DNA from 2 places in the Paenibacillus sp. Marseille-Q7038 genome. Region 1 is predicted to be linked to the other one. Evidence: riboswitches for the same ligand, from Rfam matches in the RefSeq annotation. Region 1 holds a riboswitch; the other holds the start of a gene.

Region 1 (5,313 bases):
GCCTATGAAGATACAACACCATTTTTATATCTAAAGGATTCTCTGCTTGGATTCCGAATTTTCGCAGGGATTCGCCATGTCATTATTGATGAAGCACAGGATTATTCTCCATTCCAGTTAGCTTTCTTCAAACGAATTTTTCCTCGTGCCAAAATGACGGCACTTGGTGACTTTAATCAAGCGATTTATGCCCACTCGTCTGTACTACAGGCGGCAAGTCCGCTTGGAGAGATATTTGGTACAGAATCGACAGAAGTGATTCGTTTGACGCGCAGCTATCGGTCCACGAAAGAGATCGTGGAATTTACAAAAGCGATGCTGCCGCACGGAGAAGAGATTGTTCCCTTTAATAGGGAAGGTGAACTGCCGACAGTTCACGAGTTTAAACAATTCTCTGATATGGAAGAAGCCATCCATCATCAACTGGAACAATTAATCTCGGAGGGTTATGAATCCATTGCTCTAATATGTAAAACAGCAGACCAAAGTAAAGATGTATATGAAAGAATGTCTAATAAACTCAGCATGCCATCGAAACTTGTCAAGAAAACGACACTTGGTTTCGACAAAGGGGTTCAAATCATCCCGGCATATCTTGCAAAAGGCGTCGAATTTGATGCCGTCATTATTTATGATGGTTCAAAAGAAATGTATGCAGCAGAAAGTGAACGGAAGTTGTTTTATACCGCTTGTACAAGAGCGATGCATTTGCTGGATATTTACTCACTCGGACCTGTCAGTCCATTTATTGCAGATGTGCCTTCTGAGAAGTACAAACGAAGCAAAGAGTTACAAAGCAAATAACAGAGAAAGCATTTCAGATGAAAATCTGGAGTGCTTTTTTCATGAGAAAATAATGTGGTGAGATGGACGTTTTTCAAGTAATTCACATATGATGAAAGAGATGTTATTCATATAATGTTATATATTGGCACTTATATAAAATCATATCCAGCGAATTGAACGAAATAGTGAACTTTTAAGTTAATTTTATTTACATGTGAGACGTAGAGCACTATAATCGGTAACAATATATTTTTTGGGTGTTAATGAATGGGGGAGAACATACTTGAGTACAAAACGTTTTGAGAGACCTGTATTAGCGGAGTGTGTAAAGGATTTAGTAGCAACTGCCAGAGGCGATTTGAAAGCTACCCTAGTTATTCAAGGTGGATCTCTCGTTAATGTGATTTCTGGTGAAATCATTGAACAGATGTCGGTAGCAGTACAAGGAGCAAGAATTGCTTATGTTGGTAAAGATGTCTCACATACGATTGGGCCAGATACTGAAATTATAGATGCAACAGGAATGTATATTGCGCCAGGGTTGCTTGATGGTCACTGCCACATTGAAAGTACGCAGCTTAAAGTATCCGAGTTTGCGAGAGCGGTTCTACCACTCGGAACAACAGGGGGATTCTTTGATGCGCATGAAATCTCCAATGTATTAGGTTTAAAAGGGCTAAAGTACATGCTGGAGGAAGCAAGAACAACTCCGATGGCAGCCTATATGCAGGCTCCTTCCTGTGTACCTTCTACAAGTCCTGAGCTTGAAACGACAGGTGCCTGGATTGGTCCAGAGGAAGTAGCAGAAGCTCTATCATGGGGAGACGATATGATTGGACTTGGTGAAGTAATGAACTTTCCGGGTGTAGTCTATGGTGAAGATAAAATGATTGGCGAAATTGAAGCAACACTCAGGGCCGGAAAGGCAGTAGATGGGCATTTCACTTGGGCCTCTGATGATTGGAGACTTCCAGTTTACGCTGCTGCAGGCGTTACCGGAGATCATGAATGTGTAACTAAGGAAGACGTACTAGAGCGGATTCGGCTTGGGATGTATGCCAAACTACGACAAGGATCTGCATGGCATGATGTTGCTGAAACAGTCAAAGCGGCAACAGAACTTGGTCTTGATACACGGCGTATGATGCTCGTTACAGATGATCGAAGTTCAGAGTCCTTACTCGAGGAAGGGCATATGAATTTTGTTGTTAGACATGCCATTTCTCAGGGTCTAAAGCCGATCACGGCTTTCCAGATGGCTACCATTAATACAGCCGAACGGTTTGGAGTTCAACGGGATGTAGGTTCGATTATCCCTGGATCTATTGCAGATATCATTCTGTTAAAGGGACGTCTCGCGGATGTAGACGTAGATACGACGATTGCCGCTGGGCAAGTGGTGGCACGTTCGGGAAAAATGGTTGCAGAATGGGAAGCTTATATATATCCTGAGGACGCGCTAGGTACAGTTCATCTTGCAGAACCGGTACGAACAGAAGATTTTCGTATTATGGCTCCGGTCACTGAGGGAGAAATCAAAGCAAGAATAATTCAAGTCACTGAGAACCACGTGGAAACAAAAGAAATATGGGAATACGTAGAAGTTGAGTCGGGGTTAGTGAAACTGAGTACCGCAAAGGATGTTTGTAAAATTGCCGTCATCGAAAGACATCATATGACGGGTGACAAATCCGTTGCACTTGTTTCAGGAGTTGGATTCCATGGCCCGGCAGCCATCGCAATGACGGTAGCTCATGACAGCCACAATTTGATGGTCATTGGCACAAATGATGAGCTAATGGCTGAAGCAGCTAATCGAGTAGCGACGATGCAGGGCGGAGTTGTAGTTATAACAGAAGAAGGGACGACCGAATTTCCACTGCAAATTGCAGGTCTAATGTCTACCGAACCATTTGAAGTGGTAGCATCGCAATCAGCAGGAATCAGTACAGCTTTACAAAGTGCGGGATGTAATCTTAACAATGCATTTATGACTCTATCTTTACTCGCGTTAGTAGTTATTCCTGAACTTCGCTTATCTGACAAAGGGCTTGTGCAGATCTCCGCGGATGGAATTAAGATTGTTTCCTTGTTTGAATAATATAAGTAGTTAACTTCCTGAATAGGTGAGCAGACATGTGTCTGCTCACCTATTTTTTGTTTTAATTTATGAAATAATAGTGTAATATACCTAAATGAGTCTAAAGGCCTATAATCAGATTGCGTATTTATTACGAAATATATAATATAAGGCTTTTGACCTTCCTTATAACACATAAAATGAGACTTTCGTATTTCTGTATTGGTTAAGACTAGTTCAATGTAATGAGTAAAGAGAAAAAGGCAGTGACTATTGGATAGTCGTGTATACACTGAGGGCAAATTTACCGAAAGGTAAAGACGCAAAGCCATAGGATCTAAAGTGAGTCTTAGGACTTACGATGATAGCCGGTTGCCGACGTGAAAAATCGAAGGAGTGTGCAGACATATGTGGAGAAAAAACAGCAGGAAATTAAGCGCCATCATCATGGCAACCGTTATCGCGTTCGTTCCGTGGGCAGGAACAATTGAAGAAGTTGAAGCTATTGGAGCGATCAAAGCTAACAAAGTTATCGAATCGATAACGGTTCCGGCAAGTCAAACCGCCACTTGGCTGTGGGATACAACGCAGATTAAAACAGCACCTGATTCTGTTCTATCCTTTGCTAAGGAGAATAACTTGAACGTTATATATTTACAAATTAATCGTGATGTGCCAATCCCTGATTATCATTCTTTTATACATAATGCATCGCTTGAAGGAATTAGAGTGGAAATTTTAGATGGACGACCTTCATGGGGACTTACCAAATCCAGACAAGGTTTAGTTGATTTTATTGATTGGATTGAGAACTACCAGAATGAAGCTAGTGAGACGGAGAAATTCTCCGGAATTCATGTCGACATTGAACCTCATGTTCTTCCTGAATGGAAAGAGAACCGTGACGAAGTAGTAAAGCAGTGGCAATCCAATGTAAACTATTTGACTAGTGAAGCTGAGCGTCTCAATATGGAGATCGGAGCAGATATTCCTTTTTGGCTTGATAACTATACAGTTCCTGATAAAGATATGAAAATAAGCAGCTGGATGATCCGACAGTATGATTCGGTTTCCATTATGGCTTATCGTGATAAAGCAAGTGCGATCTATGATGCAGCTTCGAGTGAACTGGCTGAAGCTTCTGCCCTTGGAAAAAAAGTATCCATAGCAGTAGAAACCAATAAAAGCAATGAAGGAGATTTCATTACTTTTTATGAAGAAGGTCCCGAGTATATGGCGGAACAGCTTGAACTACTTGAACAAAAAGCAAACATCCATAATTCTTATACCGGAATATCCATTCATGAATATGGCAGCTGGTTGAAGCTAGTGAGACGTTAATAAAATAAAGGTGCTAAGAGATCCCAACTGGATACTCTGGGCACCTTTTTCATATGTGATCTCATTATATCGTAATGGCTTCGATTGCGATTTGTTCATAGAAGAGTTTTCGATACTGGGAAGGAGTCAATTGTTTTTGTTTTTTGAAAAGAGTAATGAAATAACTGAGATTGTCGAATCCAACTTCGAGAGCAATATCAACTACTTTATAGTTTGTATTTTCAAGTAACTTACAGGCTTTCTGAATTCGATAGTGATTAATGTAGTCAATGGGGCTTTTCTGTACCATCTGTTTAAAAAAACGACAGAAATGTCCTTCGCTCATATTCAGGTGAGAGGCTAAATCTTTCAGTTTAATGTTTTCACTGTAGTGATCGTGTACATAACCTAAAGCGACTTTAATTCGATCAATTTTATCTGGACTGCCTGTAACCCCCGTAGCTTTATCGTCTAGTTGCATTTGTCCAAACATGTCAGCAAAGATCAGATATAAGTGAGCTTTTGTAGAAATTTCGAGCGTTCGGTTCTTTACCTCGTGATCATGCAAAATCCGGTGGATGTATTGAAGAGTCGAAGATCCCCACGCTGTGCTTTTCTTAATGTGACGCGGAGGAAGGAGTCTCTTTGTCAATAAAGGATCAAATAAACTCTCTTGTAGTGCATCATATGAAGGCCCGGATAACCATCTTGAATTAAATACAATGGCGGAAAAGACACAACGTTCGTCACCTAACAAATACCCAGCATGAATTTCTCCACTCCCCACAAAGATAGCGTCCCCTGCGGTAACCTCATAGATATTCATGTCTACATGAAATACAGCAGTGCCTTGTTCCATTAATATAATTTCCATTTCATCATGCCAGTGGCAATCAAGGATGCTGTCCCCATTCAGCTGGTCAACTTTTGGATAGACACTGACAGGAAATAACGAATGTCCATGGACACGATTTTCACGAAGCAATTCTTTGTTCATAGTGACTTTTCACACCTCTCTTTTTCACCTATTACATCCTTTATATTTGCAATCGCTTCCATTAATAGGTCAGAGTAGACAAATAAATATCGAAGAATCGCTATAAATATCATAATAGTGATACTATTCA
Region 2 (5,313 bases), on a different contig from region 1:
GGATGTTGTGGTGGTGAATCTCGGGACGAACGATGGAGGAGCCTTTTACTCTCCAGAATGGAAGGATGAAGGAACAGGGGAAATCTATAAACAACGATTGCATGAGGATGGTTCTTATCACGAGAAAGATCTACAAACCTTTGAGGATGCAGTCGTGCGTTTTCTCATGAAGATTAGAAAACATAACAAACAGGCAAAGATCGTCTGGGCTTACGGGATGTTAGGAATACCCATGATGCCATCCATATACCGAGCGGTTGATGCATACAAGCAGAAAACAGGAGATAAGAGCGTTTCTGTATTCCAACTGCCAAATATGACAGAACAAACAACGGGTGCTCGAAGCCATCCAGGGGCAGCAGCCCATGAAAAAGCGGCTGAAGAGTTATCCGCTTATATTCGAGATCTTTTATAAAAGAGCCAGATTAAAAAGCATCCGCGCAGATGCTTTTTTTGATTGTAATAAATTGGATGTCCAAAATGGTACGCAAATTATAGTCAGCAGGTTCGGCTTTACTTATAATAGTAAATTAGCGTATTGTGCTAATTAAATCCAAAAACCTTACAACTGCTATCTTTTATAGTAAAAGTTAGAAAGAGAGGTACCGTTTGTTTCAGATTTTGCTGCTTAATTTCTTGTTTTTACTCTTTCCAGTCCTCTTATTTTTGATCTTTTTTGAGAATAGGCCTTTTTGTAACAGCCGAAACGTTTTTGTAGTTCTCTCGGCAGTAACCATGTGCCTTTGTATGATCATGCCGATTCGCTTAGAAGCCGGGTTTATTTTTGATTTACGTTATATTCCTTTTATTATTGTTGCTTTGTTTGGAGGGTACAGGAGTGTTTTCCCTTTATATATACTGCTGAATATTCTTCGTTTCTATGTGGGGGGAGAAGGTACAATCCATTCCTTTCTTCTCTCAACGGCGGTGCTGGTTCTGGTTCCGTTGTTCAGTAAGAGGTTTACGAGATTAGAATCAAAGGGCCGCATAATCGCTGCAACGTTCTTCTCTTTCATGACGATGGGATGTTATCTTATCTCTTTAGCTTGGGTTATTAAGGATTTAGATTACAAGTTCTGGATGCTTGTTGTAAATGCATTGGGGACACATATTGTGGTGATGCTAATCCTTATGATTCTTATCGAGAAAATAATAATGAACATTAAGGGGCGCGACCGAATCCTTTACTCGGAAAAATTAAATGTCGCCAGTGAGCTGGCGGCTAGCGTGTCTCATGAGATAAGAAATCCGCTTACGGTAACCAGTGGGTTCTTGCAATTATTAGCGAGATCTAAAACGATGACAGACCAAGAAAAAAGATATGTTAATCTATCTTTGCTGGAACTGAAACGGGCAGAGAAAATTGTAAGTGACCATCTTTCTTTTGCTAAACCTCAATCGGAAAATATGGTTTATTCCAATATGAAAGAAGAGGTAGATTACACTCACGAAATTATTATGCCGTATGCCTTGTTACATAAGGTGGATGTAAAGCTTACATTTAATAACACATTAAAGGCCTATTATGATCGAAATCAGATCACTCAGTGCCTTATTAATCTATATAAAAATGGGATTGAATCCATGACAGAAAAGGGCGGTGGAACACTTTCCATCGACATATCGGAAAAGAAGCAGAATATTATGGTCCGAATTGAGGACACAGGGATTGGAATGACCCAAGAAGAAATTACGGGCCTGTATAAGCCATATTATTCTACGAAAGAAGAAGGAACTGGCCTGGGTATGCTGATGGTTTACAGTACACTCAATAAAGTGAAGGGTAACATCGAGGTATATAGTGAAAAGGGGAAGGGAACTACATTTCTATTAACGATACCCGCATCAACATCTGAAACATTTGATATGGATAAGAAATAGAAAAAGACGAAAGGAACGCATACAGCGACGCGTTTCTCTCGTCTTTTTTATATGGCTAAGGCTCTATTTATTTCCTTTACGGACTTTCAACTGCTTGCCTTTTATGGTTGTATCCTTCATCATCTCAAGCACCAGCGGTCCTTTGCCATTCAGAATTTCCACATCGGTTACATGATCGTGAATGGTAATAATACCAATATCGTCTGCAGTGATTCCATCGAGTTTCGCAATGGTTCCTACAAAGTCTACAGCTCTGAACTTTTTCTTCTTGCCGCCATTGAAGTTGAGCTTCATGATCTGATCATTTAACAGCTCACGTTTATTCTTCTTAAGTTCTGTACGAACACGTAATTTCTGTTCGAATTCTTCTCTGCGAAGGTCAACGGCTTCTTCGGAAGGAGCTTTGATCTTAGGAATCTCAAACCCAATATAGGCTTCAATATCCGCTAATCGTCTTCCGTCTCTAGGAGTAACGAAGGTAATCGCTTTTCCTGTCTTGCCTGCACGCCCCGTACGTCCTGTACGATGCACATAACTTTCTTTTTCCAGGGGGATGTCGTAGTTAATAACATGCGTGATATTCGTGATATCAATCCCTCTAGCTGCTACATCAGTAGCAATCAGGTAACGGAATTGACCTCTTCTGAAAGCATTCATAACTTCAAAACGTTCTTCTTGTTCCATACCGCCGTGAATCCGGTCGCATGGATATTCGAGCTCTGCAAGTTCTCTGAACAAGGAATCGACATGCTCCTGAGTACGGCAGAAAATAATACAGCTGTCCGGATTCTCAACTACAAGTACATTTTCTAGAAGAGCAAGTTTGTCTCCCTCTTGTACCTGAATAAGGGTATGTTCGATCGTTGATGTAGTAATCCCAGTTGCTTTAATTTCAATTTCGGTAGGACTGTTCATATACTTACGAGATAACTTGGCTACATCTTCTGGGAAAGTAGCAGAGAATAACATCGTAACTCGATCCTTCGGCAATGCCTGAATGATGGACTGAACTTGTTCAATAAAGCCCATGTTCAGCATTTCATCGGCTTCATCAATGACGAGATAAGCAATTCGGTCTAGCGCAAGTGTACCTCGTTCAATATGATCGAGTACGCGTCCAGGCGTACCTACCACCATGTGAGTACGTTGCTTTAATTCGGCCTTTTGCATATGAAACGGATGTTTCCCATAAAGCGGGGTAGCTTTGATCCGTTTGAAGCGACCAATATTCGTGATATCTTCCGTTACCTGTAGGGCAAGTTCGCGAGTTGGTGTCAGAATGAGAGCCTGCGGCTTATTTTCGTTCCATTCTACTTGCTCGCAAAGGGGAATGCCGTATGATGCGGTTTTACCGCTGCCTGTTTGTGATTTGGCTACCAAATCTTTATTTTGAAGTACGACAGGAATTACTTCCGATTGAACCTCTGTTGGCGTTTCATAACCTAAGCTATGAAGTGCTCTTATAATCTCTTCACTTAAAGGGTAATCTGTAAATTGCTTCTGACTCATTCTCAACCTCTTCTGCACTATATTTCATTTCGCATACATCTAGAATTTCGTTTCTAATCTAACGTGTATTTATATAGTATACTCTATTGTTTGATTTCTCTCTAATTCATCGCCACATTTCCTCCTATACAAGAAACAGATCTAGAGTCATATAAACTTTTGATAGGTGTAGTCCTTACGAATTAAAGATACGGGGACGAAAAAGAAATTACTTGCCTATTTTCAATCAAATTTAATGTTAATTACCTATATGTAAATCATACGATCCGTTCCGATAATAAAAGAGAACAGCAAACCTATGGAAACATGGGGACGCAAAGCCATAGGGACTACGGTTAGGAAACTACTGTCAGCCAGCTGCCAAAGAGTGTATTTCGCTTTTTGATATAAGATTGTATATGAATACAGAATTAATTTCTTATACTTTTTTGGATGCGTACAAGTTGCTCTTTAAGGGTAGCTTTTTTTGTGCGAATTTTGTGGGTTGGAGAAGTACATATATCACATCAGGAGGAAGAGTATGAAGAAAATAATAGTAATCGCTACATCAGCGGCAATGCTTCTCAGTGTGTTAAGTGAAACCAGTTATGTTATGGCAAGTGAAATGAAAAATTCCAAACTAGCAAAAATTGTAGCACAAAATGAGGTTGGTTTGGTAAGCAAAGCAGCCGTAATTCCTTTTGATTTATATGGACAAGAGGTCTTACCTACGTACAACAGTGTTTATAAAATGGATAATGCAAATATTACATCGATCACAAGTAATGGCGGTAACTACCCTGGTTCTCAAATTAATAAAGCCATTGATGGAGATATGAGTACTCAATGGGAAACCGGAAAGCCGAACAGTACAACGTTTACGAATGAGGTTGTATTTCAGCTAGATGAAATGACTACGTTAAATCGGATCGTGTATGCAGCTAGACAGGATAGCGCGAAAGGTAAAGGATTTGCACAAGAGTTTGAGATTTATGGATCGACTACAAACGAAGGCAGCAATTTCACATTAGTAACTACAGGGGAATACATAGGTTCGACAGGAAATGTTGTAGAAATTAAATTGGCCCCAACTTCGTTTAAGAGAATCAAATTTGTATTCAAAAAAGCAAATCAAAATTGGGCAAGTGCGGCTGAATTTTCTTTTTACAAAGAAGATCAGGTCAGAGATATCATGCATAATATTTTCACCGATGGAACGATGAGTGGGGTTATACCAGAGTATAACCAAATAGACAAACTGATTGCGCTGGAACAAGAAGCAAAAGGGCATCCGTTGTATGCTACTTATAAAGATCAGCTGGACCTGGCTAAAAAGCTGGTTAGCGGTGAAGTGGATTTGCAAGGGACATTGATAAAAGCCGAACAGCGCGGAGATATGAGAAAGCATGCACAGCAAAACCTGCGTATGAATTTCGGAACGAACAATCAGCCTACAGGTTTTGTTGCTAAGCCAGGCAGTACAATTACTGTTTATGTAGACGCGCCAAGCGGTAAAGTTCCTTCTCTAACCTTTACACAACAAGAAGGTTCATGGAATAGATGGTCGAGCAGCATATCGCTTAAACCTGGAAAGAACGTAATTACGGTGCCAACCATTTCACAAGATAGCTATAATCATGGAGTTGTTAAAGGCGGTACTATTTATCTTCAAAACCCATATACACCTGAAGAGCAGGGAGAAGCTCCGGTACTTCGTTTCGAAGGTGTAAAAAAGATTCCGATGATGACTTTGGATACAAAACCGGAACAGTTTAAAGAAGAGTTGATCGCATATAAAAAGAAAATAGATGAGGATGTAGCAGCTCATTCTAATGTGGCTGAACGCGAAGTAGTCGATGTTGTGGAAATGGTCAGCGACCATGTGATTTTTACAGGGACAGCTTCTGAGGCTTATAACCAGTTTATTACTAAAGGCAAAAATCC

Evidence for each region. Region 1 has a riboswitch for cyclic di-GMP ahead of ACWPWY_RS04000 (hypothetical protein). Riboswitches for the same ligand answer to the same signal wherever they lie in the genome.
Region 2: another riboswitch for cyclic di-GMP. It lies ahead of ACWPWY_RS19620 (NPCBM/NEW2 domain-containing protein); the one in region 1 lies ahead of ACWPWY_RS04000 (hypothetical protein).

What each region holds. Positions count from the first base shown of each region.
Region 1 covers NZ_CBCOOM010000001.1:816,215-821,527, forward strand. Annotated here, with positions in the region: gene helD (RNA polymerase recycling motor HelD) at 1-804, shown strand, start outside; gene ade (adenine deaminase) at 1,070-2,887, shown strand; cyclic di-GMP riboswitch class I at 3,154-3,246, shown strand; gene ACWPWY_RS04000 (hypothetical protein) at 3,275-4,207, shown strand; gene ACWPWY_RS04005 (AraC family transcriptional regulator) at 4,272-5,183, opposite strand.
Region 2 covers NZ_CBCOOM010000002.1:517,012-522,324, forward strand. Annotated here, with positions in the region: gene ACWPWY_RS19605 (GDSL-type esterase/lipase family protein) at 1-415, shown strand, start outside; gene ACWPWY_RS19610 (ATP-binding protein) at 667-1,881, shown strand; gene ACWPWY_RS19615 (DEAD/DEAH box helicase) at 1,945-3,390, opposite strand; cyclic di-GMP riboswitch class I at 3,670-3,755, shown strand; gene ACWPWY_RS19620 (NPCBM/NEW2 domain-containing protein) at 3,911-5,313, shown strand, end outside.